2 regions of the Paenibacillus paludis genome follow, and region 2 is predicted to be linked to the other one. Evidence: predicted binding sites of a transcription regulator. Region 2 holds the regulator's gene; the other holds the start of a gene.
What was found. The regulator CtsR, encoded in region 2, represses protease genes until heat stress. The targets are predictions, from matches to a motif close to ATGGTCAATAAAGGTCAAACA.
Positions count from the first base shown of each region.

Region 1: the regulator CtsR is predicted to act here: its motif matches at 9,284-9,304, upstream of clpP (ATP-dependent Clp endopeptidase proteolytic subunit ClpP).

Region 1 is NZ_JBGJZP010000013.1:152,077-164,437, forward strand. It holds gene rnr (ribonuclease R) at 1-622, opposite strand, end outside; gene secG (preprotein translocase subunit SecG) at 867-1,100, opposite strand; gene ACAN56_RS23035 (YesK family protein) at 1,249-1,512, opposite strand; gene eno (phosphopyruvate hydratase) at 1,638-2,924, opposite strand; gene gpmI (2,3-bisphosphoglycerate-independent phosphoglycerate mutase) at 2,983-4,527, opposite strand; gene tpiA (triose-phosphate isomerase) at 4,530-5,285, opposite strand; gene ACAN56_RS23055 (phosphoglycerate kinase) at 5,319-6,500, opposite strand; gene gap (type I glyceraldehyde-3-phosphate dehydrogenase) at 6,611-7,621, opposite strand; gene ACAN56_RS23065 (sugar-binding transcriptional regulator) at 7,738-8,790, opposite strand; tRNA gene ACAN56_RS23070 (tRNA-Arg) at 9,123-9,197, shown strand; gene clpP (ATP-dependent Clp endopeptidase proteolytic subunit ClpP) at 9,390-9,986, shown strand; gene ACAN56_RS23080 (GDSL-type esterase/lipase family protein) at 10,087-10,725, opposite strand; gene ACAN56_RS23085 (PdaC/SigV domain-containing protein) at 10,847-11,947, opposite strand; gene ACAN56_RS23090 (SIMPL domain-containing protein) at 12,184-12,361, opposite strand, start outside.
Region 2 is NZ_JBGJZP010000028.1:86,275-98,635, reverse strand. It holds gene ACAN56_RS32505 (GNAT family N-acetyltransferase) at 198-1,370, shown strand; gene ACAN56_RS32500 (CtsR family transcriptional regulator) at 1,715-2,176, shown strand; gene mcsA (protein-arginine kinase activator protein McsA) at 2,203-2,727, shown strand; gene mcsB (protein-arginine kinase McsB) at 2,756-3,820, shown strand; gene clpC (ATP-dependent protease ATP-binding subunit ClpC) at 3,857-6,325, shown strand; gene radA (DNA repair protein RadA) at 6,553-7,920, shown strand; gene disA (DNA integrity scanning diadenylate cyclase DisA) at 7,934-9,010, shown strand; gene pssA (CDP-diacylglycerol--serine O-phosphatidyltransferase) at 9,074-9,811, shown strand; gene ACAN56_RS32465 (nucleoside triphosphate pyrophosphohydrolase family protein) at 9,949-10,344, opposite strand; gene ACAN56_RS32460 (PIN/TRAM domain-containing protein) at 10,557-11,645, shown strand; gene ispD (2-C-methyl-D-erythritol 4-phosphate cytidylyltransferase) at 11,739-12,361, shown strand, end outside.

The DNA of each region.
Region 1 (12,361 bases), on a different contig from region 2:
CACCCGGGTCGTCCTTATGTCCCAGAATTTCAATGATTTCCCCTTCAGCCGCAGCGCGGCCTTCCGGGTAATTTACAATGCGGACCACAACCTTCTCGCCGTCGACCGCTCCCATAAAGGACTGCTTCGGAATAAAGATATCGCGGTTAATCCGCTTGTCATCCGGCAGCACAAAACCGTAGGTCTCCAGGCTTTGGAATACCCCAACAGTCTGGAGCACACCTCTTTTCACGATCCGCACCACTTCGCCTTCCATCCGCCCGCCGGACGGACTTTTCGAAGTGACACGCACCAGTACGATATCCCCGTTCATCGCACCCTTTAAATCGTTGGCGTGTACATACACATCGGGATGATCACGGTCGTCCGGGATTAGAAAAGCAAACCCCTTCGAATGTGCCTGCAGCCGTCCACGCAATAAATCCATCCGTTCCGGCACGCCATAACGGGCATTCCGGGTCAGCACGACTCTCCCGTCCTGTTCAAGCTCCAGCAGCAAATCCTCGAACGCTTTAAACGACGCGCTATCCTGCAACTCGAAGTGGCTTACCAATTCGTCATAAGTGAGCGGTTTATAAGCGGTCTCCCGCATAAAATCAAGCAATATTTCCTGTGTTATCAAGTTAGTCACCTCGGCCCTCCGCAGCCTTCAAGCGCTGCTGGCATATATGTATGTCTTGTCCTGCTTCACCCGAAATCATTCAAGTAAATTTTACCTTTATATACTTCATACCCTAGTATACACGAAATCAATCCAGAGCATCCCTGTAATGATTATCACAAAGTTAACGCAGTCCAAAAAATTGCACCAAAAAAGCCCACGCCCCATTCTATTCAGAACAGTGCGAAGGCTTATTGTAGACGTCCTAATCAACTACAATGGCAACAACGATCGCCATAATGAAGAATCCAGCTGCCAGTGCAACCGTTACACGCTGCAGTACAAGCTCCATACCGCGTGCTTTAGTTTTACCGAAAAGATGCTCAGCACCGCCGGAGATGGCACCGGAGAGACCTGCGCTTTTCCCTTTTTGCAGAAGAACGACCGCAATCAGACCGACGGAAAAAATCAGGAGAACTACTTTCAAAAAGATATCCATTCACTTCCACCTCCTACGTCCAAGCATCACTATCTATGCTAAATTAGGTTTTACGTTTCATAAACAGCATTTTTATTTTATCATAGCTACCGTATGAATACAACCTTCTGACTACGAATCTAGTTTGGAGATACCGGGTGTCAATCTCCTAAGCCTGTCTCCTGAAAAACGTAAGAGTCAGCAATAACAGCGCAGAAATCACAATGATAGGAACACACATAAAGGCATAGGCAATCCCTTCCCAGCGCCCAATCACTGAAAAACTGAGCACGAGCAGAATTGCACCGCCAACCAAGCCGACAATCCCCGGATAAAACGTGAGCCCGGAATGCAGTCCCCGGATTCGTGTAAAAACTAAGCTTATGATTACAATCAGTATTCCAATCGCAATCCCTGCCACAATAGCATTCATTCAATCCACTCCTTCCAATTATCTACATTTATAGAATACCTATTCAGAGCGGCAGATGCAATTTCAAATAAAAAAGAGCCTGCCGGAAACCGGCAGACTCTTTGAAAAGCTTGACTCAAAAATAATTATCTTTTGAGGTTGTAGAAGGATTTCAGGCCGTTGTATTGAGCCAATTCACCCAGTTCATCTTCGATACGAAGCAATTGGTTGTATTTAGCGATACGGTCTGTACGGGAAGGAGCACCTGTTTTGATTTGGCCGGCATTGGTTGCCACAGCGATATCAGCGATGGTGCTGTCTTCGGATTCACCGGAACGGTGAGAGATAACTGCAGTGTAACCTGCACGTTTAGCCATTTCGATAGCATCGAAAGTTTCAGTCAAAGTACCGATTTGGTTAACTTTGATCAGAATGGAGTTACCGATACCTTCTTCGATACCTTTAGCCAGACGCTCAGTGTTGGTTACGAACAAGTCATCGCCAACGAGTTGGATTTTGTTGCCGAGTTTCTCGGACAGCAATTTCCAGCCTTCCCAGTCATCTTCGGAGCAGCCATCTTCGATGGTGATGATTGGGTATTTATCAGCCCAAGAAGCGAGCAGGTCAACAAATTCAGCTGGTGTGAAGGATTTGCCTTCGCCTTCCAGGTGGTATTTGCCATCTTTGAAGAACTCAGTGGAAGCAACGTCCATACCAAGGAATACGTCAACGCCTGGTTTGTAACCGGCTTTTTCGATAGCTTCCATGATGGAGGACAATGCATCTTCGTTGGAAGTGAAGTTAGGAGCGAATCCGCCTTCGTCGCCAACTGCAGTGTTCAGGCCTTTAGCTTTCAGTACCGATTTCAGAGCGTGGAAGATTTCAGCGCCTGTACGCAGAGCTTCTTTGAAGCTAGGTGCGCCAACTGGCAGAACCATGAACTCTTGAACGTCTACGTTGTTGTCGGCATGTGCGCCGCCGTTAACGATGTTCATCATTGGTACTGGAAGCTGTTTAGCGTTGAATCCGCCCAGGTATACATACAAAGGTACATCCAGAGCTGCTGCTGCAGCGCGGGCTACGGCCATGGATACAGCCAGAATTGCGTTAGCGCCGAGTTTGCCTTTGTTGTGAGTACCGTCCAAAGTGATCATCAATTTGTCGATGCCCAGTTGGTCAAGAGCGTCCATACCGATTACTTCAGGAGCGATGATTTCATTTACGTTCTCAACAGCTTTCAGAACGCCTTTACCCAGGTAACGGTTTTTGTCTTCGTCACGAAGCTCTACAGCTTCATGAGCGCCAGTGGAAGCGCCGGAAGGAACGATAGCGCGGCCTTTAGCACCGGATTCCAGATAAACATCAACCTCTACAGTAGGGTTACCGCGGGAGTCGAGGACTTCGCGAGCGTACACATCAGAAATAATAGTCATGTAAGTTAATCTCCTTTTATCATGGGTTTTGGTAGTGATGGTGAAGCTTAAATCCTGCTTATTTACGGCTGGCGATCATGGATTGTCCGGTCATTTCCGCTGGTTGCGGAAGTCCCATCAGATCCAGAATCGTCGGTGCCACATCAGCAAGGATACCGGATTCGCGCAGTACAACATTTTCGGTAGTTACGATGAAAGGAACCGGGTTGGTAGTATGAGCCGTGAACGGACGTCCGTTCTCGTCAAATACCATATCCGCATTGCCGTGGTCGGCAATGATGATTGCCACGCCGCCTTTGGCTACAACGGCATCCACAACTTTACCCACACATTCATCCGTCACTTCAACAGCCTTGATTGTTGGCTCCAGCATGCCGGAGTGTCCAACCATATCAGGATTTGCGAAGTTAAGGATAATAGCATCTTGTCTATCCGCTTCGATTTCCGCTACGCAGGCCGCCGCCACTTCGTATGCGCTCATCTCAGGCTGAAGATCATAAGTTGCTACTTTAGGAGAGTTGATCAGGATGCGGGTTTCCCCAGGAAGCTCTTCATCACGTCCGCCGCTGAAGAAGAAGGTTACATGCGGGTACTTTTCAGTTTCCGCAATACGCAATTGCTTCTTGTTCTGCTGTACCAGCACTTCACCCAAGGTATTATCCAGGTTCTTCGGTGAGTAGGCCACGAAGCCCTGCACCGTTTCGCTGAATGTAGTCAGACATACGAAGTGCAGGCCTTGCGGGAACAAAGGACCCCGGTCAAAACCACGGAAATCCGAGTTGGTAAAGACTTGGGACAGCTGAATCGCACGGTCAGGGCGGAAGTTCAGGAACACAACGGAATCGCCGCTTTCCACTACCGCAACCGGCTTGTCGTTGCTGTCTACGATAACACTAGGCTCAACGAATTCATCATACACGGAATTCTGATAGGAGGCTGTGATCGCCTGCAGGGCATCGGTATATTTCGGACCTTCGCCATATACCATAGCACGATAGGCTTTCTCTACACGCTCCCAGCGTTTGTCACGGTCCATTGCGAAGTAACGCCCGGATACCGTAGCAATCTTACCTACGCCAACCTCTTCAATCTTGGCTACGAGATCCTGAACGAACTTTTGTCCGCTGTCAGGAGGTACATCGCGGCCGTCCATGAATGCGTGAATATACACTTCGTGCATATCTTCTTTCTTGGCCAGATCAAGCATGGCAAAGAGGTGACTGATATGACTGTGTACGCCTCCGTCGGAGACCAGTGCATACAGATGAAGCTTTTTGCCGGTTGATTTGGCGTTTCTTACAGCAGCAACCAGCGTTTCGTTATCAAAGAATTCTCCGTCACGGATAGACTTGTCAATCCGGGTCAAATCCTGATATACGATACGTCCGGCACCGATGTTAAGGTGTCCTACTTCCGAGTTACCCATTTGTCCTTCCGGCAGACCTACAGCTTCGCCGCAAGCAGTCAGTGTGGTATTCGGATATTGTTTCAGGTAACGGTCATAGTTAGGCTTGTTGGCTTGAGCAACAGCGTTGCCTTCAGTCGTATTGCGCAAACCGAAACCGTCCATGATGATTAATGCTACAGGTTTGGGTGCTGACATTCTTACTTCGCCCCCTCAACGAGTGAAACAAAGGAAGCTGGCTGCAGGCTGGCACCGCCGACAAGAGCGCCGTCGATGTCGCTTTGACTCATGTACTCCGTTACATTCTCAGGCTTCACACTGCCGCCGTATTGAATACGCACAGCTTCAGCAGTTGCTTCATCATACAGACCTTTTACAAGGGTACGGATATAAGCAATAACTTCGTTGGCATCCTGGGAAGTGGAGGATTTGCCTGTGCCAATCGCCCAGATAGGCTCATAGGCGATAACGACCTGAGCAGCCTGTTCGGCACTGAGACCGGCAAATGCAGCTTCGGTTTGAACTTTGCACACATCTTTTGTTTGATTAGCTTCGCGCTCTTCAAGCTTTTCGCCTACACAAACAATTGGAGTGATGCCGTGACGGAATGCCGCATGCATCTTTTTGTTCACGATTTCGTCCGTTTCGCCAAAATAAGCGCGACGTTCGGAGTGCCCGATGATAACATACTCTACGCCAAGGTCCTTCAGCATTACACCGCTGATTTCGCCTGTATAAGCGCCGTTATCTTCGAAGTGCAGGTTTTGTGCACCGATCTTGATGCTTGTGCCTTTAACTGCTGCTACCAGTGCTGGCAGGTTAGTAAATGGAGCGCAAACAACAGTCTCTACGCCTGCTACTTCTGCTTGGCCTTTGACTTCAGCGATGAAGCCTTCTGCTTCCGGAACGGTTTTGAACATCTTCCAGTTCCCGGCGATAATAGGTGTTCTACTCATAGTAATGGATTGCCTCCTTCTACCTTCTACGTCTTACTTGTCGTTCAGTGCTTCTACGCCAGGAAGTGCCTTGCCTTCCATGAACTCGAGTGATGCGCCGCCGCCAGTGGAGATATGATCCATTTGGTCAGCCAGGTGGAATTTCTCTGCTGCAGCTGCGGAATCACCGCCACCGATTACAGTGTAACCTTCGGTTGTCGCACAAGCCTGTGCTACAGCCTTTGTACCTTCAGCAAAGATGTCGATTTCGAACACACCCATAGGTCCGTTCCATACAACCAGCTTGGAGTTTTTGATGATATCGGCATAAATTTCACGAGTTTTAGGACCGATGTCCAGACCTTCCCAATCTGCAGGAATGTCAGTTGTATCAACAATTTTGGTGTTGGCGTCTGCGCCGAACTTATCGGCTACAACTACGTCAACCGGAAGTACGAAGTTTTTGCCTAGTGCTTTAGCCTTCTCGATAAATCCAAGAGCAACATCAAGTTTGTCGTTGTCTACCAAGGAATTTCCGATTTCGAAGCCTTGAGCTTTAGTGAATGTATAGGAAAGGCCGCCGCCGATCAGTACATTGTCAGCCAAAGTCAGCAGGTTGTCGATAACGTCGATCTTGTCTTTAACCTTGGAACCGCCGATGATGGCAGTGAAAGGACGCTCAGGGTTCGAAAGAGCTTTGCCCAGAACAGACAATTCTTTCTCCATCAGAAGACCGGATACAGCCGGCAGGAAGTGAGCGATGCCTTCAGTCGAAGCATGTGCACGGTGAGCTGCGCCGAATGCGTCGTTGACGAACAGGTCAGCCAGTTCCGCGAACTGCTTAGCCAGTTCAGGATCGTTCTTTTCTTCACCCGGATAGAAACGGACATTCTCAAGCACAAGCACATCACCGTTGTTCAGTTCAGCAATTTGTGCTTTAACAGCATCGCCGATCGCTTCATCAGCTTTGGCAACTGGTTTGCCGAGCAGCTCGGACAGACGTACAGCAGCACCGGTAAGGCGCATGGAATCAACGAATTGACCCTTAGGACGGCCCATATGGCTGGCCAGAATGACCTTTGCACCGTTCTCGATCAGGTATTTAATCGTTGGAAGTGTTTCGCGGATACGTGTATCATCAGTGATTTTACCGTCTTCCACTGGCACATTGAAATCGACGCGTACGAATACGCGTTTGCCTGCTACTTCTACATCACGGACGCTCTTTTTGTTCATGATTAGTTTCCTCCACACCCATATTGGTTCACTCACGAATCCATTTAGAAAGAGCGGAAACAAGGAACTTCTGTTTCCGCTCTATAGATGCTGCTTATATAAAAACGATCTTATTGAGCAAGTTTAGCGAAGTGTTCCAAAGTGCGAACAAGTTGTGCAGTGTAGGACATTTCATTGTCATACCAAGCAACAGTTTTAACCAGTTGTTTGTCGCCAACAGTCAGGACTTTAGTTTGTGTTGCATCGAACAGGGAACCGAAAGTCATGCCTTTGATGTCGGAAGATACGATTTCATCTTCAGTGTAGCCGTAAGTTTCTGGATCGGAAGCTTCTTTCATTGCTGCGTTCAGCTCTTCAACAGTAACGCTCTTGTTAAGAACAGTAACCAGCTCAGTCAGGGAACCTGTAGCTACAGGCACACGTTGAGCAGCTCCGTCAAGTTTGCCTTTCAGATCTGGAATAACCAGGCCGATGGCTTTAGCAGCACCGGTAGTGTTAGGGATGATGTTCTCAGCAGCAGCACGGGCGCGTCTGAAGTCGCCTTTAGCGTGTGGAGCATCAAGAGTGTTCTGGTCACCAGTGTAAGCGTGGATAGTTGTCATCAAGCCTTCAACGATACCGAACTTGTCGTTCAGCACTTTTGCCATTGGAGCCAGGCAGTTAGTTGTGCAAGATGCGCCGGAGATAACTGTTTCAGTACCATCCAGAATGTCATGGTTAACGTTGTAAACGACAGTTTTCATGTCGCCTGTAGCTGGAGCAGAAATAACTACTTTCTTAGCTCCGCCTTTCAAGTGTTTCTCAGCTGCTTCTTTAGTTGTGAAGAAACCTGTGCATTCCAGCACGATGTCAACACCGAGGTCGCCCCAAGGAAGTTCTTCAGGGTTACGGTTAGCCAGAACCTTAACTTCTTTGCCGTTTACTTTGAAGAATCCGTCGTGAACTTCAACTTCACCCTGGAATTTACCTTGAGTTGTATCATATTTAAGCAAATGAGCAAGCATCTTAGCATCAGTCAAGTCATTGATTGCTACCACTTCGATACCTTCTACATTTTGAATACGGCGGAATGCAAGGCGTCCAATACGTCCAAAACCGTTAATACCAACTTTTACACTCATTGAATAGTTCCTCCTAGATTTCGTTTTATTTATTCAAGACAGGCTGTTAAGCTTGTCAAGACAACAATGTTAAGTATAATGCAAAATAACTGCGAATGCTCTCCAGAAACTGGATGCTATAGGACCTGCTGTATTTGTGCGTCGATTTCTTTGCCGATTTCGACAGCCGCTGCCTCGTCTATGACGAGTATATCCTCTTGCCCAAACCGCAGCATCGCATGAATGGCCTTCGCCTTGCGTTTGCCTCCGGCGATTCCGATGACAACTTCCGTCCGGATAATATCCTCCAGTCGCAGTCCCATCGTCAGCATGGTATGGACAACCTGACCGTCTTCATTGAAATAGTAGCCGAACGATTCGGCAACCGCGCCTTCTTCCTGTATTTCCGAGACCGTAGTCTCATCAAGCTTACGGCGGTGGGTCATTTCAATGGCATCGCCAATTCCATGAACAATAATACGCGATCTACGGATGATTTGCACGATTTCTCCAATATTGGAGTCCAGCGCCAGTGATTGATAAGCATCTCCGCTGAGCAGATCAGGTACATGCAGCAGCCGGTAATTGGCTCCAAGCCGTTTGGCCATCGTCGAAGCAATGGTATTGGCCTGAATCTCCATACTTTCCCCAAGTCCTCCGCGCGCCGGAACAATCCAGGCGTTCTTATAGGAATGGGATAACGGCGGTGTCAGCTGATCGGCCATTTCGGCCAGTGTCGAGCCGCCGGTGACGGCAATCGTATCGCCTGCACGGAGCACACCCAGCAACGCTTTGGCGCCTGCCCGGCCCAGCTCACGTTTGGTAAACAACGATGTCTCACAATCGCCAGGCACTACTATGACTTTACTAAGACCGTACGTTGAGCGAATCTTCTCTTCCAGATCATCCAGGCCGAACAAGCTCTTGGCGATCGGCTCCAGCAGGTCAAGCAGTCTGCGCCCGGCATCGCTGATGCGCATGCCGACACTCTCGATCTCAATGAGCCCTTGCGATTTCAGAAGATCCGTCTCGGCGCGCAGTACCCGCTCAGTCATATCAAGCGAAGCGGCGAGCGTCCTGCGTCCGATAATATCGGACAGCATGATCTGATGTAGAATCGTGTACCGTCTCTTAAGGGTTTCCATGAGATCAGGCAGAAGCTGCTTTTGGATTTCTAATAAATTACGCATGCTTTCACTCCTGCAACTTCGTCTTTCTCTATTCCCTTGTTCGTGGTCTCAAAATGTCCCGGGTTAACTTTTTAAGTCCCACCCATATTCTACCCAAATATTACGCGGAGTGCAAGTCTTCCGAGAGTATAATTCTCAACCTCTTTTCATCTTATACATCTGCCAAGCCATGTAAGGGGCTGAAAGTCTTGTGCTGGCCGCACAAACGCCCAAACTGTATACTTCCAGCCGGACTAAAAATGAGGCCACAGACATCCGGGAAAAGATATTTTCCAAACAACAGGATGAATCCATTGCATTTGCATAATAAGTGTATTATAATAATTTCTGTTGCGCCCGTGGTCCAATGGATATGACGTAGGCCTCCGAAGCCTGAGATCCAAGTTCGATTCTTGGCGGGCGCGCCATTATTTTCTTATTTGTCTATAATTTAGCAGCACTCATACTAATGATTAACCAAAGAGCCAGGTGATGGCTCTTTTTTTTGCAACTAAGTTTGACTTTCTTTGACTTTTTGTTTGAATTTGTTTATCATGTGGTTAATACGGTAACAGTAAAAATGAACACATTCGAAGAACCAATTCAAGGAGGTTTTCCACGTGAGTTATATTCCTATGGTAGTAGAACAGAGCAACCGCGGTGAGCGCGCTTATGACATCTATTCCCGCCTGCTGAAGGACCGCATCATTTTCCTTGGAACGGAGGTTAATGACGTGGTAGCCAATTCCATCATCGCGCAAATGCTGTTTCTGGCTGCCGAGGATCCGGAGAAGGATATTCACCTGTATGTAAACAGCCCTGGTGGCTCCATTACAGCAGGTATGGCTATATTTGATACAATGCAGTACATCAAACCGGATGTATCGACGATTTGCGTAGGTATGGCCGCATCGATGGGAGCTTTCCTGCTGAACGCCGGTGCCAAAGGCAAACGTTTTGCACTTCCTAACAGCGAAATTATGATTCACCAGCCTCTGGGCGGTGCTCAAGGTCAGGCAACGGACATCGAAATCCGCGCCCGCCGCATCCTCAAGCTGCGCGACAAGCTGAACCGCATTCTGTCCGAGCGCACAGGACAGCCGCTGGAACGGATCGAAAAGGATACCGACCGCGACTATTTCATGAGTGCAGCTGATGCAGCTGAATATGGTATTGTCGATAAAGTTATCGAGAAGACGCTGCCTGCCGGCGTTTAATACAAGCAACAACAAAGAGGCCGGTTGGGACCACTAAGTGATCCCCGCCGGCCTCTTTTGCTGTTTTATAGTTCAGGTACATTATTCTATTGATGAAGAATTACCCCAGACGCCCATAACCCAACGTGTCCAGCTTCCCGGCGATAACACGGTAACCTCTTCCGTTAGGATGCAAATGATCTAATGACAGCAGCCCCCGCTCGTTGCCGGCAAATTCATTATATATAGAGGCGAACCGGCATACCGGGCTGCTATATCCCGCAGCATAGTGGTTAAACTGCCGCACCCAATCCGTCGCTTCCGTCAACTGGGGATAGGGGTTATACAGTCCTACTATTCTGATAATATAGGGTCTCCGCATGCCCGCCTTCAACTGCGAAAGCGTGCCCATAATGTCATGCAAATTGCGCTTGCATTCCCGGAGCGCTTTTTGCAGTACCGGAGCCAGATCGCCCGGCCGGCCGCCCGCCGCTTTGGCCGCCTTGATCAAATCGTTGCCGCCAATGGACATCGTAATCAATTCGGCCTCACTGATGGCAAGCCGATAGTTGTAATCCCCCTTCAGCCTCTGCTCCAATCCATCTGTGGTCAAACCGTTGACTCCCAAATTGGATAATTCGATCGGCACCCGCAGCCGCGCCTCGGCCATCCGGCGGTAGACCGGAACAAACCCATTGCCCGGCAGAGCTCCAAATCCTGTCGTTAACGAATCACCAATCGCCGTGTACTGAATACTCATCGTTACTTTCCCTCCCCGCTCCTAAGCTGGTTTCTCCTTTAGCTTATGAACGGTTAGGTGATCCGGTAACGGGGAAATGTCCGTATCCGGCATTGGCGGATTCGCAGTCAGGTCACTGTATTTACTTCAATGCGGCAAATGGACTGCTTCCGCCGGGGAGCAGCTCCTTGAACGTGAAAGTAAACTCAGGGAATCCGGCAGCATATGCAGTGTATTCATACAGCTGGAAGAAAAGGACCGCCTTGCCGTCTTTCAAATAGAAATCCTTCTCCGTATTCAGGCCGGTGAAGCCGCCAAGATACCCGCCATTTGCTTTCAGCAGCTTCGCCAGCTTTGCATTAAGCTCTTTTTTATAGTTGGGGTTGGCACCGAATAAATCTCCAAGCAATAGCTGCTTTCCGTCCTTGAGCGAGAAGGTAAAGGCATTGCGGTAGGTCATTCCATGAGCGCCGCCGGTATACCCATACTGGCTGGTCACAAGGCTGAGCACCCCGTCCTGATTGTACGTAACCACGTATCCTCCTTCGTATTCATAGGGGCGGTCATCTTTGGCTCTAATGGCAATTTCTTTCTCAGCCCCTTCCGCATACTTTAGGAACGTCTGCTTAAGGGTATTATTAATCGCTGCCTGCGCTTTGGCATTGTCCAAACCGCTGATTTGCGGGTAATCCAGCTTGATCGGTGCGTCCTTGTAGTCCTTGCTGTAAGTTTCAGTCGTTACCGTAATCGGATTTTGTGTTCTCTTTATCACATTTAACCGTCCGGAGGCAGCATTCCAATCCCCCTTATAGCCCAAATAATCGCTGAGCAGATCAAAGGGAACATACAGACGGTTATTTATAATCTTGCCTTCAAACTCTCCCAGGAAATAATTATTGACCGAGATGGAGGTGCCGTAATCGGAGACCATCAGCTTGGTTCGTGTAATTCCGTTCCCGATCGTATAAGTTTTCTCCGTTTTATCATACGTCAACGGCATACCCAGAGTATCACGCATAAAAGCAACCGGCACCCATACTTTCCCTGCGCTTACGATCCCGGTATGCTGTGAAATCGTTCCGTTTGTTTTTAATACAACAAGTGATGAATTGACTTTAGCCTGTGTCTTGGCCGCTGCGGCCTGGCTCGTCTCTGCAGGCAGAAGAGCTCCGCCCAGCAGCAATCCTGCTGCCATTAATCCTGCACCCCATTTACGGGCCTGTTCTTTCGACATATACTTCATACTTTTTTCCCCTTCCGCTGGTACGATGATGGACTCTTCCCATTATAAGATAAACAGCAACCGTGGTTGTTACAACGCTCCTTACAGTTTCTTAAAGTTTCCCTGCAAATATTACGAGTCTTATTACATTACTTTAAACAAATTGAGAGATTTCACACCTGCTTCTGTACTTCAAAAGCAAAAAGAGGCGTTACCTCCGCCATCACAGCGGAAGCAACGCCTCACCCGTCGCTTTCTTATTTCAGCTCGTACATTACACTAAGCTGGGTGGATACTTTAACTTCTCCCGCTTCAACCGAAGTGCCTGCAGCCATATCGGCCGATGCTTTGGACATTTGGGCGCTCTCCATATAGACAACCGGGTTATTACCGTCATCGTTCTGGATAACCGTAACGACCTGGCCCAGACTGCGT
Region 2 (12,361 bases):
TTGTGGATAGAGACTTTAGAATCGTGGATAACTATTTTTTGCCGGAAAGATTTTCTTTCCGGTTCTTTGTGCTGCTGTGCATAAGTTGTGGATAACCATTGGATTCTTTATAATCTTTCTTGGCGGATTCGCGTACCGTTTCTGGGCTTGATATACTCTTAATAAGCACTATTCTATTTGATAATGAGGTGAAGGTATTGGAGATCAGGCAATTGCAGCTAGAGGATTTTGAGGCAAGCCTTGGCTTGTCCGAGTACGCTTTTCAATTCAAACTTAACGGTGACGACAGAGTAAAATCTAAACAGAAGTTCAAGCCGGAAAGAGTCTGGGGTATCTTTGAGGAAGGGGAGCTAAGTGCGAAGCTGACGCTGCTGCCTCTTCAGGTGTATGTGCAAGGCAAAGCCGTCTCCATGGGTGGGATTGCCGGAGTGGCGACATGGCCGGAGAACCGCAGACAGGGACTTGTGGCCAAGCTTTTGTCCCATACGCTACAAACAATGAATGAATCAGGTCATACGTTATCCTTCCTGCATCCCTTCTTGATTCCTTTTTACCGCAGGTTCGGATGGGAGATCTACTGTGAATATAAGAAGTACACGATACCGGTGGGCAAGTTTCCGCGGAAGGCCGAAATGGAGGGGCGTGTAGAGCGCGATAAAGCAAATATTGAAGTAATGGAGCAGTTATACGGGCGCTTTGCTTCCGGGTATAACGGTACGCTGCTGCGTGATCGTGAATGGTGGGAGAACAGCGTAGTGGATGAGGATACACGTCATTGTGTGTTTTATTCTGCAGCGGGTGAACCGGGAGGTTATGTTCTCTATAAAATAGAGAACAAAGAACTGGTTATTGATGAATTCATTTTTATGGACGAAGAAGCCCGCCGGGGATTGTGGACTTTTCTCGCCAACCATGATTCGATGGTCACCGCTGCGAAATTAAAGCTGGTGCCAGCAGATGATATGCTGCCGTTTTTGCTTCCGGATCCCCGTATTCCGCAGGAGAATTATCCTTATTTTATGGCGCGTATTGTTAATGCCAAAGCCTTTGTGGAAGGACTCACCTTTAAGGAACAGAATGAGCTGCAAAAGCGCACGTTGTATATTGAGGATGAGCATGCCCCATGGAACGACGGGCTGTGGGAGTGGAAGGTCAATCAGCAAGGTGAGGCATCTTTAATACAAGTAAAGGGTACCGGAGAGCAGGCGGATTTGCGCTGCGGCATTGGAACATTGACGGTGCTGCTGCTTGGATACAAACGTCCGGAAGAATTGCACCGCTGTGGGCAGTTAACCGGCAGTCTAGAAGCCGTGGAGTGGCTGAAAGGGATTATGCCGCAGGCACGGACCGCATTGTTTGATTTTTTCTGATCATAAGCAGCTCTTCCGCTTTGAATGAAGCAGGGAGAGCTTTATATTTTTCATATTAAAATGCATGTTGATCCAAGGGTTATTCCGAATACAATGGCGGCAATAAGTAAAAAATAAGACTAACCACTTGGAATTCAGTGAGAATATGTTATAATATGAAAAAAGTCAAAGAAAGTCAAAGTCAACGCATCCCGAAAGCAGTCTCTCCTAAGTTGTAAAGTCTGAAAGGCAGGACATTGTGTCCGATTCGCCTTTAGGTGCTTGGGTTAAGTTCTTAAGAGATCACCGCCGGACGGATGTACAGCAAGAATTACCCTAACGCTTTGAACACTGGAGGATGAGTGATGCGTAATATCTCCGATATTATCGAACAATATCTGAAGAATATTTTGCATGAAAGTCCCGAAGGTACGGTGGAAATTCAGCGTAATGATCTGGCGGACCAGTTCTCCTGTGTACCGTCGCAGATCAATTATGTCATCAGTACGCGCTTTACTTTGGAGAAGGGCTATGTGGTCGAGAGCAAACGTGGAGGCGGAGGTTACATCCGGATTCAGCGCTTTGAGCTTCCTCAGAATGTGGCGCTTTACGCACATCTCAAATCCACGATAGGCAATGATATTGACCAGAATTCCGCCGAAGGGCTGATCTACCAGCTTGAGGAGGCCCTGTTCTTAACCAAGCGTGAAGCGTGTCTCATGCGCGCCGCTGTTTCCCGGGATTGTCTGACGATTAATCTGCCCTACCGGGATGAGATTCGTGCCAAGATTATGAAAGCCATGCTGATTTCTTTGCTTGGTAAATAATACGAATGGTAAGGGGGACACCGCTTATGCTTTGCCAGGAATGCGGCGTCAAACCGGCTACCCTTCATTTCACCAAAATTGTGAGTGGAGAGAAGACGGAATTTCATATTTGTGAAAGCTGTGCGCGGGAGAAGGGGGAATTAATTCCCGGAACCGCGGGCGGGTTCTCCATTCACAGCCTGCTCTCCGGTTTACTGGATCTGGAAGGCTCCGGCAAGGAGAAATCCGCGGCAACCCAAAATGCACAGGGACTGAAATGCGAGAATTGCGGCATGACGTATTCCCAGTTCAGCAAACTTGGACGGTTCGGCTGCAGCTCCTGCTATAAATATTTTGACAGCACGCTGGATCCGCTGTTCCGAAGAGTGCACGGCAGCACCGCTCATGTAGGCAAGCTGCCGAAACGTGCGGGGGCACAAATTATGTGCAAACGGCAAATTGATGAACTGAAGTTGGAATTGCAGCAAAGCATTATGCAAGAGGAGTTTGAAACTGCAGCCGAGCTGCGGGATCAGATCCGCCGACTTGAAAAAGAAATGGCACAAGAGTAAAGTCTTTCATATATAGGGGGGATGCGGCATGTCAAGTCTCCGGTTTACCGAACAAGCGCTTAGTGACTGGATGCGCTGCGGTGGCAGCCATTCCGAGATTGTAATCAGCAGCCGTATGCGTATCGCCCGCAATCTGGAGCACCTGCCTTTTCCTTTGCTGGCATCTGCCGAGCAGGCGGAAGAGGCGCTGGAGCAGCTGGCACCCGTGTTTCAGGGAGAAGCTGCAGCGGACTTTGGTACCTTTCAACTGCTGAAGCTGGATGAGCTGGATGAGCTGGATAAAAAAGTGCTGGTGGAGAAACATCTGATCAGTCCAAATCTAGCCAATGATTCACGGGGTGGAGCGGTCATTTTGAACGAGGATGAGTCGGTCAGCATTATGATCAATGAGGAAGACCACCTCCGGATTCAATGTCTGTTTCCCGGCCTGCAGGTTAAAGAGGCTTGGGTAAGGGCAACGGCCATCGACGATATTTTTGAGGCTTCTGTCAATTATGCCTTTGATGATAGAAGAGGGTACTTAACGAGTTGCCCCACCAATGTAGGAACCGGGCTAAGAGCCTCGGTAATGCTGCATTTACCGGCACTGGTTATGACCCATCAGATCAACCGGATTCTATCCGCTGTAAATCAGGTGGGACTGACCGTAAGAGGAATTTATGGTGAGGGCAGCGAAGCAGTTGGGAACATCTTTCAGATATCCAACCAGATTACGCTGGGACAGACCGAAAGTGAGATCATTGAGAATCTTCACAGTGTGGTCACCCAGATTATAGAGCATGAACGGAATGCCCGTGAACGCCTGCTGGTTGATTCCGCACTGCGGATTACCGACCGGATTAAACGCTCTTACGGCATTTTGTCCTATGCGGCAGTGATGGAGCTTAAAGAGTCGGCCCAGCGGTTATCCGATTTGCGGCTTGGAGTCGATTTGGGGATACTGGAAGGGCCTTCGATTTCAGTGCTGAATGAGCTGAATGTCAAGACACAGCCCGGATTTTTGCAAAAGCTGTTCGGCGATGAGCTCACGGCTACTGAACGTGATATGTACCGGGCAAAGCTGCTCCGGGAAACACTGGGATCACAACATTAATTATAGATATTTATTATTCGTGGAGGTGCAGGAGATATGATGTTTGGAAGATTTACGGAACGCGCACAAAAAGTGCTGGCGCTGGCGCAAGAAGAAGCTGTTCGTTTGGGACACAACAACATTGGGACAGAACATATTTTGCTCGGACTGATTCGTGAAGGAGACGGCATAGCCGCAAAAGCTCTAATCGGACTTGGTCTGGGTCTTGAGAAAATTCAGGATGAAGTGGAAACACTGATCGGCAGAGGACAGGAGCAGCCAACAAACATCGCGTATACTCCTCGTGCCAAAAAAGTTATTGAGCTGTCGATGGACGAAGCCCGCAAGCTGGGACACACTTACGTCGGCACTGAGCATATCCTGCTCGGGCTTATCCGTGAAGGCGAGGGTGTAGCTGCCCGTGTACTCAACAACCTGGGGATCAGCCTTAACAAGGCCCGCCAGCAAGTGCTGCAGCTGCTCGGCAGCAGCGAAGCTACTTCCAGCCACAGCGGTGCGCCTGCCAATGTCAGCACACCAACGCTGGATGGCCTGGCCCGTGACCTTACCGCCTATGCCAAGGATGGCAACCTGGATCCGGTTATCGGCCGCAGTAAGGAAATTGAACGTGTCATTCAGGTGCTGAGCCGCCGGACTAAGAACAATCCGGTGCTGATCGGTGAGCCTGGGGTTGGTAAAACAGCCATTGCCGAAGGTCTGGCCCAAAAGATCATCAATAATGAAATTCCGGAAACGCTGCGCGACAAACGCGTAATGACTCTGGATATGGGTTCTGTAGTAGCCGGGACCAAATACCGCGGTGAGTTTGAAGACCGCCTTAAGAAGATTATGGATGAGATTCGCCAGGCAGGAAACATCGTGCTCTTCATTGACGAGCTGCACACCCTGATCGGTGCAGGCGGTGCGGAAGGTGCTATTGACGCCTCCAACATCCTGAAGCCGGCTCTGGCCCGTGGAGAGCTGCAATGCATCGGTGCCACTACGCTGGATGAATACCGCAAATATATTGAGAAAGATGCAGCCTTGGAACGCCGCTTCCAGCCTATTACGGTGGATCAGCCTTCTCCTGAGGAAGCTGTTCAGATTCTTTACGGACTACGTGACCGTTATGAAGCCCATCACCGGGTGAAGATCACGGATGAAGCCATCGTAGAGGCTGTAAAACTGTCCGACCGTTACATTCCTGACCGGTTCCTTCCGGACAAAGCAATTGACCTGATTGATGAAGCCGGCTCCAAGGTAAGATTGAACTCTTATACGATTCCGCCAAATCTGAAGGAACTGGAAATGCGTCTGGATGATATCCGCAAGGAGAAGGATTCAGCCGTACAGAGCCAGGAATTCGAGAAGGCTGCCGCACTGCGGGATACGGAGCAAAAGATCCGCGAGGAACTGGACACGACCAAGAACCAGTGGAAAGAGAAGCAAGGCCGCACTGACTCACAGGTTACACCAGAGGATATCGCTCAAGTGGTAGCCAGCTGGACCGGTATACCGGTTAGCAAGCTGAAGGAAGAGGAAACCGACCGTCTGCTTAATATGGAGTCTATCCTGCATGAACGGGTAATCGGCCAGGACGAAGCCGTCAAGGCAGTCAGCCGGGCCCTCCGCCGGGCACGAGCAGGACTTAAGGATCCTAAACGCCCTATGGGTTCCTTCATCTTCCTCGGTCCTACCGGGGTTGGTAAAACCGAGCTGGCACGGGCGCTTGCTGAAGCAATGTTCGGCGATGAGAATGCGGTGGTCCGGATTGATATGTCGGAGTACATGGAGAAACACTCCACTTCCCGTCTGGTAGGAGCGCCTCCAGGTTATGTTGGTTATGAAGAAGGCGGACAATTGACCGAGAAGGTACGCCGTAAACCATATTCCGTAGTACTGCTGGACGAAATTGAGAAGGCCCATCCGGAAGTATTCAACATCCTGCTGCAGGTGCTGGAAGACGGCCGTCTGACCGATTCCAAAGGCCGCGTGGTCGATTTCCGCAATACTCTGATCATTCTTACCTCCAATGTAGGGGCGCAGGCGATCAAGAAGAATTCGACGCTGGGCTTCACAGCGGTGCAGGATGCGGGAGCAGACTACACCAATATGAAGGGCAAGGTTATGGATGAGCTGAAGAAGAGCTTCCGTCCCGAGTTCCTGAACCGGATCGATGAGATCATTGTCTTCCACTCCCTGGAAGAAAAGCATATCGCAGAAATTGTTACGCTGATGTCCGATGAGCTGCGCAAGCGGCTGCGTGAGTACGATGTGGACTTTGAGCTGACAGAGGGAGGCAAAGCCTTCCTGGCCAAAGAGGGTTATGATCCAGCCTTCGGCGCACGTCCGCTTCGCCGGGCGATCCAGAAGCATATTGAGGACCGGCTGTCCGAAGAACTGCTGAAGGGCAACATCAAAAAAGGCGATTCCCTCAAGATCGATGAGGTGAACGGTGAGCTTGTCGTAACTACCGTTGAGCCGCCAGCAGCTTCCCTGGAAAAAGAAGTGGAAACTGAGAAATAATATCCATCTGTGAAACATAGCTCCCGCTCCTCCGTATAGAGGGGCGGGGGCTTTTTGTTGCTGTGCAGACCCTTTTGGTGATAATTCACCCGCATTTCAGGAAAGTTAATGAGATACTCCTCAAAAGTAGCTCTGAACTGACCTTTCGTTCAAGGTGCAGAAATGGTAAACTTTGAATAAGAGAAAATTATCCGCAATTTAAGCAGTTCGGACGGTAAGGAGTACACATGGCTAAACCAAAAACTAAATTTTTCTGCACCGAATGCGGCTACGAATCGCCGAAGTGGTTCGGCAAATGCCCGGGCTGCCAGGCATGGAACTCCATGGTTGAGGAGACCGAAAGCGTAGTCAAAACACAAGGAATGAATGCACCTATTTTTCAGAGTAAAGAAAAGGCGCAATCGATCATAAATATAGAAAGTGACAAAGAGCCCCGTATATTGACAGGCATCGGTGAGCTTAACCGGGTTCTCGGCGGAGGTATTGTGCCGGGTTCGCTGGTGCTGGTCGGAGGCGACCCCGGCATCGGGAAATCAACCCTGCTGCTGCAGACCTCGCATGCATTGACTACTCAAGGTTTACGCGTACTGTACATCTCGGGAGAAGAATCGGTTCGGCAGACGAAACTCCGTGCCGATCGCCTCGGGGCGTTGTCGGCAGAGCTGTATGTACTATGCGAAACGAATATGGAAAGCATCGAGGAAGCCATTGAACAGATCAAACCTCAGTTCCTCGTCATTGACTCCATCCAGACGGTATTCATGCCGGAAGTAACCAGTGCACCTGGCAGCGTGACACAGGTTCGGGAATGTACGACAAGATTTATGCGTATCGCCAAAATCCGCGGGATCGCAACAGTACTTGTTGGTCATGTTACCAAGGAAGGGGCGATTGCCGGACCCCGAATGCTGGAGCATATGGTGGATTGCGTGCTCTATTTTGAAGGAGAGCGGCATCATACGTACCGGTTGCTCCGGGCAGTTAAGAACCGCTTCGGTTCAACCAATGAGATCGGTATCTTTGAGATGGGGGAGATCGGGCTTACAGAAGTGGAGAATCCCTCCGAGCTGTTCTTGTCCGAACGTCCGCTAGGTGTAGCGGGTTCAGCAGTAGTGGCGAGTATGGAAGGAACCAGACCGGTGCTTGTTGAGCTTCAGGCACTTGTCGCTGCAACTCATTTCCCTTCCCCCCGCCGGATGTGCACAGGTATGGACCACCAGCGGATGGCGCTTATTATTGCGGTGCTGGAGAAGCGGATGGGGATGTTCCTGCAGAACCAGGATGCTTATCTGAACGTTGCCGGTGGGGTGAAACTGGATGAACCGGCAGTAGATTTGGCTGTAGCTATCAGCATAGCTTCCAGCTTCCGCGATATATCAACCAAGCCTTATGATGTCTTCTTTGGTGAAGTCGGTCTCACCGGTGAGGTCAGGGGGGTCTCACGCGCGGAAATGCGGGTGAAGGAAGCGTCTAAACTTGGCTTCCGGAGAGTGATTATGCCAGAGAAGAGCATGAAAGGCTGGAAACATCCGCAGGATATCCAGATTATTGGCGTCAGTACCGTAGCAGATGCACTATCGGTCGCGTTAGATTAGGGGGCATAGGAAGATGAAAGAATATAATCAATTAGATAATATGAATGATCTGCTGAGGATGGCGGCACCCGGAACTCCCTTCCGGGAAGGTCTGGAGAATGTGCTGCGTGCAAAGACAGGAGCTTTGATTGTTGTCGGATACAGCCCGGAGGTGATGGAAGTTGTCGATGGGGGATTCTCCATTAACTGCGATTTTTCACCCAATTATTTATATGAATTAGCTAAAATGGACGGAGCCATTATTCTGAGCGAGGATTTGAAACGGATACTGTACGCAAATACGCAGCTCATTCCCGATTCCTCCATCTCATCCATTGAAACAGGGATCCGCCACCGCACTGCAGAGCGTGTCGCCAAGCAGACGGGCAAGCTGGTGGTATCCATTTCCCAGCGGCGCAACATCATTACCTTGTATCAAGGTTCCATCCGTTATGCGCTTAAGGAGATTGGGGCAATTCTGGCCAAGGCCAACCAGGCCATACAAACCCTGGAGAAGTACAAAGCAGTACTTACCCAGGGTTTAACGAACCTTTCCGCTTCTGAATATGAAGGCATCGTTACCGTGGCTGAAGTTGTCGGGGTGATCCAGCGGGTGGAGATGGTACTGCGCATTAAAATGGAAATCAAGCGCTATATCAACGAACTCGGCAACGAAGGGCGCTTGATCAGCATGCAGATGGAAGAACTGGTTGGAAATACAGAGGAAGAAGCATGGCTTCTGTACAGAGACTATGCAAGAGAGGAACAGGAGGACAAAATCCGCGAAATTATTGCCGGACTCAAACGTTCCAGCGACGATGAGCTGATGGATGACAATCATATTGCCCGTCTGCTTGGTTATTCCTCTACAGCGATTGCCTCCGAGGAAGTCGTTACTCCGCGCGGGTACCGGCTGCTTAATAAGATTCCACGCCTGCCGAATGTGATCATCCACAATCTGGTGGAGCGCTTCGAAATGCTGCCGAATCTGATGACCGCGAGCATCGCGGAACTCGATGAGGTGGATGGAATCGGAGAGGTTCGGGCACGAAATATCCAAGACGGACTTAAACGCCTGCAGAAACAAGTTCTTATTGACAGGCAAATGTAAATAACATACAATCACGTAATATTGAAGAAGTTAGGCTCAAAGTAATAAAATAGAGGTGAAGAAATGATACAAAAATCAATTCCGAGTCTTTTTACCATTGGTAACCTGATGCTTGGAATGTTTGGTATCATGATGGCGTTTGACGGCAAGCTTAGCATGGCCGCTATCATGGTGATTATCGCTATGCTGCTTGACGGACTAGATGGCCGTGTAGCGCGGGCACTGGGCTGCGAGAGTGAATTTGGCAAAGAGCTGGATTCCCTATCCGATGTCGTATCCTTTGGTGTGGCACCTGCGCTAATTATGTATCTTACAAGCCTGCAGGATTTGAGTTCTGCGCTCGGCTGGACTGTAACAGCAATATTCCCGGTATTCGGGGCGCTGCGGTTGGCCCGTTTTAATGTCCGCCCGGGAATCCCCGGATATTTTGTCGGTTTGCCTATTCCTGCTGCAGGTGGCGTGCTCGCCACACTGGCCCTTTTTCATAAAGATGTTTCCGCTCCATTCATGATTGTTGCCACTTTGCTCTTATCTTATCTGATGGTCAGCACAGTTAAATACCCTAACTTCAAGAAGATCGGACTGCCCAAAAAAGCGGTCGTTGGTGCGCCGTTAGTGATTATTGTGGCGGTAGCAGTAGCAGTTGTGTTCCCGGAGCAGATTGCCAAGATGATCTTTGGACTGCTCGCGCTGTATGCTTTGTACGGATTTAAGCATAATATTGACCGGCTCACGGCACGTCGCCGTCACCGCCGCAGAAGACGTTCGGAAGACAAGATCTATCACTCCAAGAACGGGTAGCCTGTAAGTTATTCCTCTAGATAATCATTCCTTTATATATACCGAAAAAGGCTTTGCCCTCCCTGACCTCAGTGGACGGCAAAGCCTTTTTCGGCTGAACGAATGAAGAAAGCATACAAGAGCGTCGTCAGCCATGATTAGGATAGGTTGAACAAACCGAGCGTAGCGCATTTCTGCGATTCCTTCACCACAACCTCGTCCATATTAATGTCAAGCAGATTGCACAGTGCAGACATATAGAACAATTCCCGCCCCAGCTCGGAAGCGACAACTTCACGGCAGTTCTCGCACAGCTGGCCCTCAAGATGAGTTCCTGCGAGTTCCTTGGCTTGTTCAAGTCCCAAAGCGGGCTCGAACACCTGTTTGGTGGCATGCAGCTGAATACAGCCGCATTCGGTAATGGCCTTGACAACGGCACGGTTGACGGATGCGCTGCTCTGCCCGTTCTTGGACATTACATCCAGAAGACTACGGTGACGGAGCAGCAGTTCGGAGACTTGATCCTGAAAGGCCTGTAAACTTGGTGCGCTCATTTTTCATTCACCCCTGGGTTCGTAATTGAGTTCATTATATGCCAGGGCCCCCCTGTTTTCAACGGGAATAGGAGTTCCTGGGAATCTTTACAGAAGCGGTAAGGTAAAAGTATGAGAAAAAATAAGCAACCCCCGATTACCGTCCTGAAAATTGGAACATACTGGTGAGGTATAGATCATTTTAGGATGAATAAAAGGAGGTGCTTAAGGTTATGTGGAAAAAAGTGATGTTGACGCTTGCCGGGTTATGCGGAGCCTGGTCCGGTTTTTCGCTATACCATACGGCAGAAAAAGGGTTCCCGGAGGGAATGGGAAAGCTGGGGGAAAATCTGCCTGTGGAAGGAAGCATTTTATTTACGGTGCTGGGTGCCATTATTTTTTTGTTTGCGGGGACTTTATGCGCGGAGTGGGCAGGTTCAAAGCTGCGTGAGGCGGTGCTGTACTGCTCGCGAATTCCGATGAATGAATTGGCCGCAGGTGCCGCAGGACTTACGGGAGGGCTGCTGTTGTCCCTGCTGCTCCATCCGGCCATGGACTGGCTGGGGAAGGCAGGTGAGCTGGTGCAGGTGGCTGCCACGCTAGCTCTGGGTTATATGGGGCTGCGTATCGGTCTGGAGAAGAAAGAGGAGTTGGCCTCGCTTTGGACAACCGGGCGCTTTGGACAATCGGCTGAACCGGAGGGCCGCGGACTGGAGGAGCATAAAATTCTCGATACCAGCGTCATTATTGACGGGCGGATTGCTGACATCTGCAAAACGGGATTTATCGAGGGGACGATTGTCATCCCTGAGTTTGTTCTGGAAGAGCTTCAGCATATCGCCGATTCTTCCGATCTGCTGAAACGCAACCGTGGCCGGCGCGGTCTAGATATTCTCAATAAGATCCAGAAAGAACTGGATGTGAAGGTACTGATCTACGAAGGCGATTTCGAAGAGATCTCCGAGGTGGACAGCAAGCTGGTCAAGCTCGCCAAAGTGCTGCGCGGCAAGGTGGTAACCAATGATTTCAATCTCAATAAGGTCTGTGAGCTGCAGGGGGTTTCCGTACTTAATATCAACGATCTGGCAAATGCGGTAAAACCGGTTGTTCTGCCGGGAGAGGAGATTATCGTACAGGTCATTAAAGACGGCAAGGAGCATGGACAAGGGGTAGCCTATCTCGATGATGGAACAATGATTGTCGTTGAAGGCGGACGTGAGTACATCGGCACGACAATGGAGGTTTTGGTTACAAGCGTGCTGCAGACCTCAGCCGGCAGAATGATTTTCGCCAAACCGAAGCTGCTGGAAAAAGCGCAATAAGCAAGAAGCCATATCGCAAAATGTCTTTTGGGTTGGAAATGACCGCCAAACACGTTATGATGGGGATATACGTGAAAGACAGGAGCAAAAAGAATGTCGAACAGTGTGGGCGCCGTGATTGTGGCGGCAGGCAGAGGAACACGGATGGGGACCGCCGAGAGCAAGCAATATTTGCTGCTTCAAGGCAAACCCATTATCGTGCATACGCTGGAGGTGTTCCAGCAGCATGAGCTTATCTCTGAAATTGTACTGGTCACTGGCCAGGAGGACATAGAACGCTGCCGGGAATGGGTAGAGGCCTATAAGCTGGATAAAGTGAAGGCTGTCGTTCCCGGAGGCTCCGAACGTCAGCACTCCGTACATTTGGGGCTAAAGCAGCTGGACACCAACTGGGTCATGGTGCATGACGGTGTACGTCCATTCGTGCAGGAGAGTGAGATTGATGCTTGCTACGAACGGGCCAGAGCGGTCGGCGCGTCTGTACTTGCAGTGCCGGTAAAGGATACGATCAAGCAGGTGGACGGTAATGGCAAGGTGCTGTCTACGCCGGATCGGCGAAGTCTGTGGGCGATTCAGACCCCGCAGACTTTTCGTCTGTCTGATTTGCTTTCGGCGTATGCCGCGGCGGAGCGGGAAGGATTTAGTGGCACCGATGACTCCAGCCTGGCCGAGCGCAGCGGGATTCCGGTATCTGTGGTGGAGGGAAGCTACAGGAA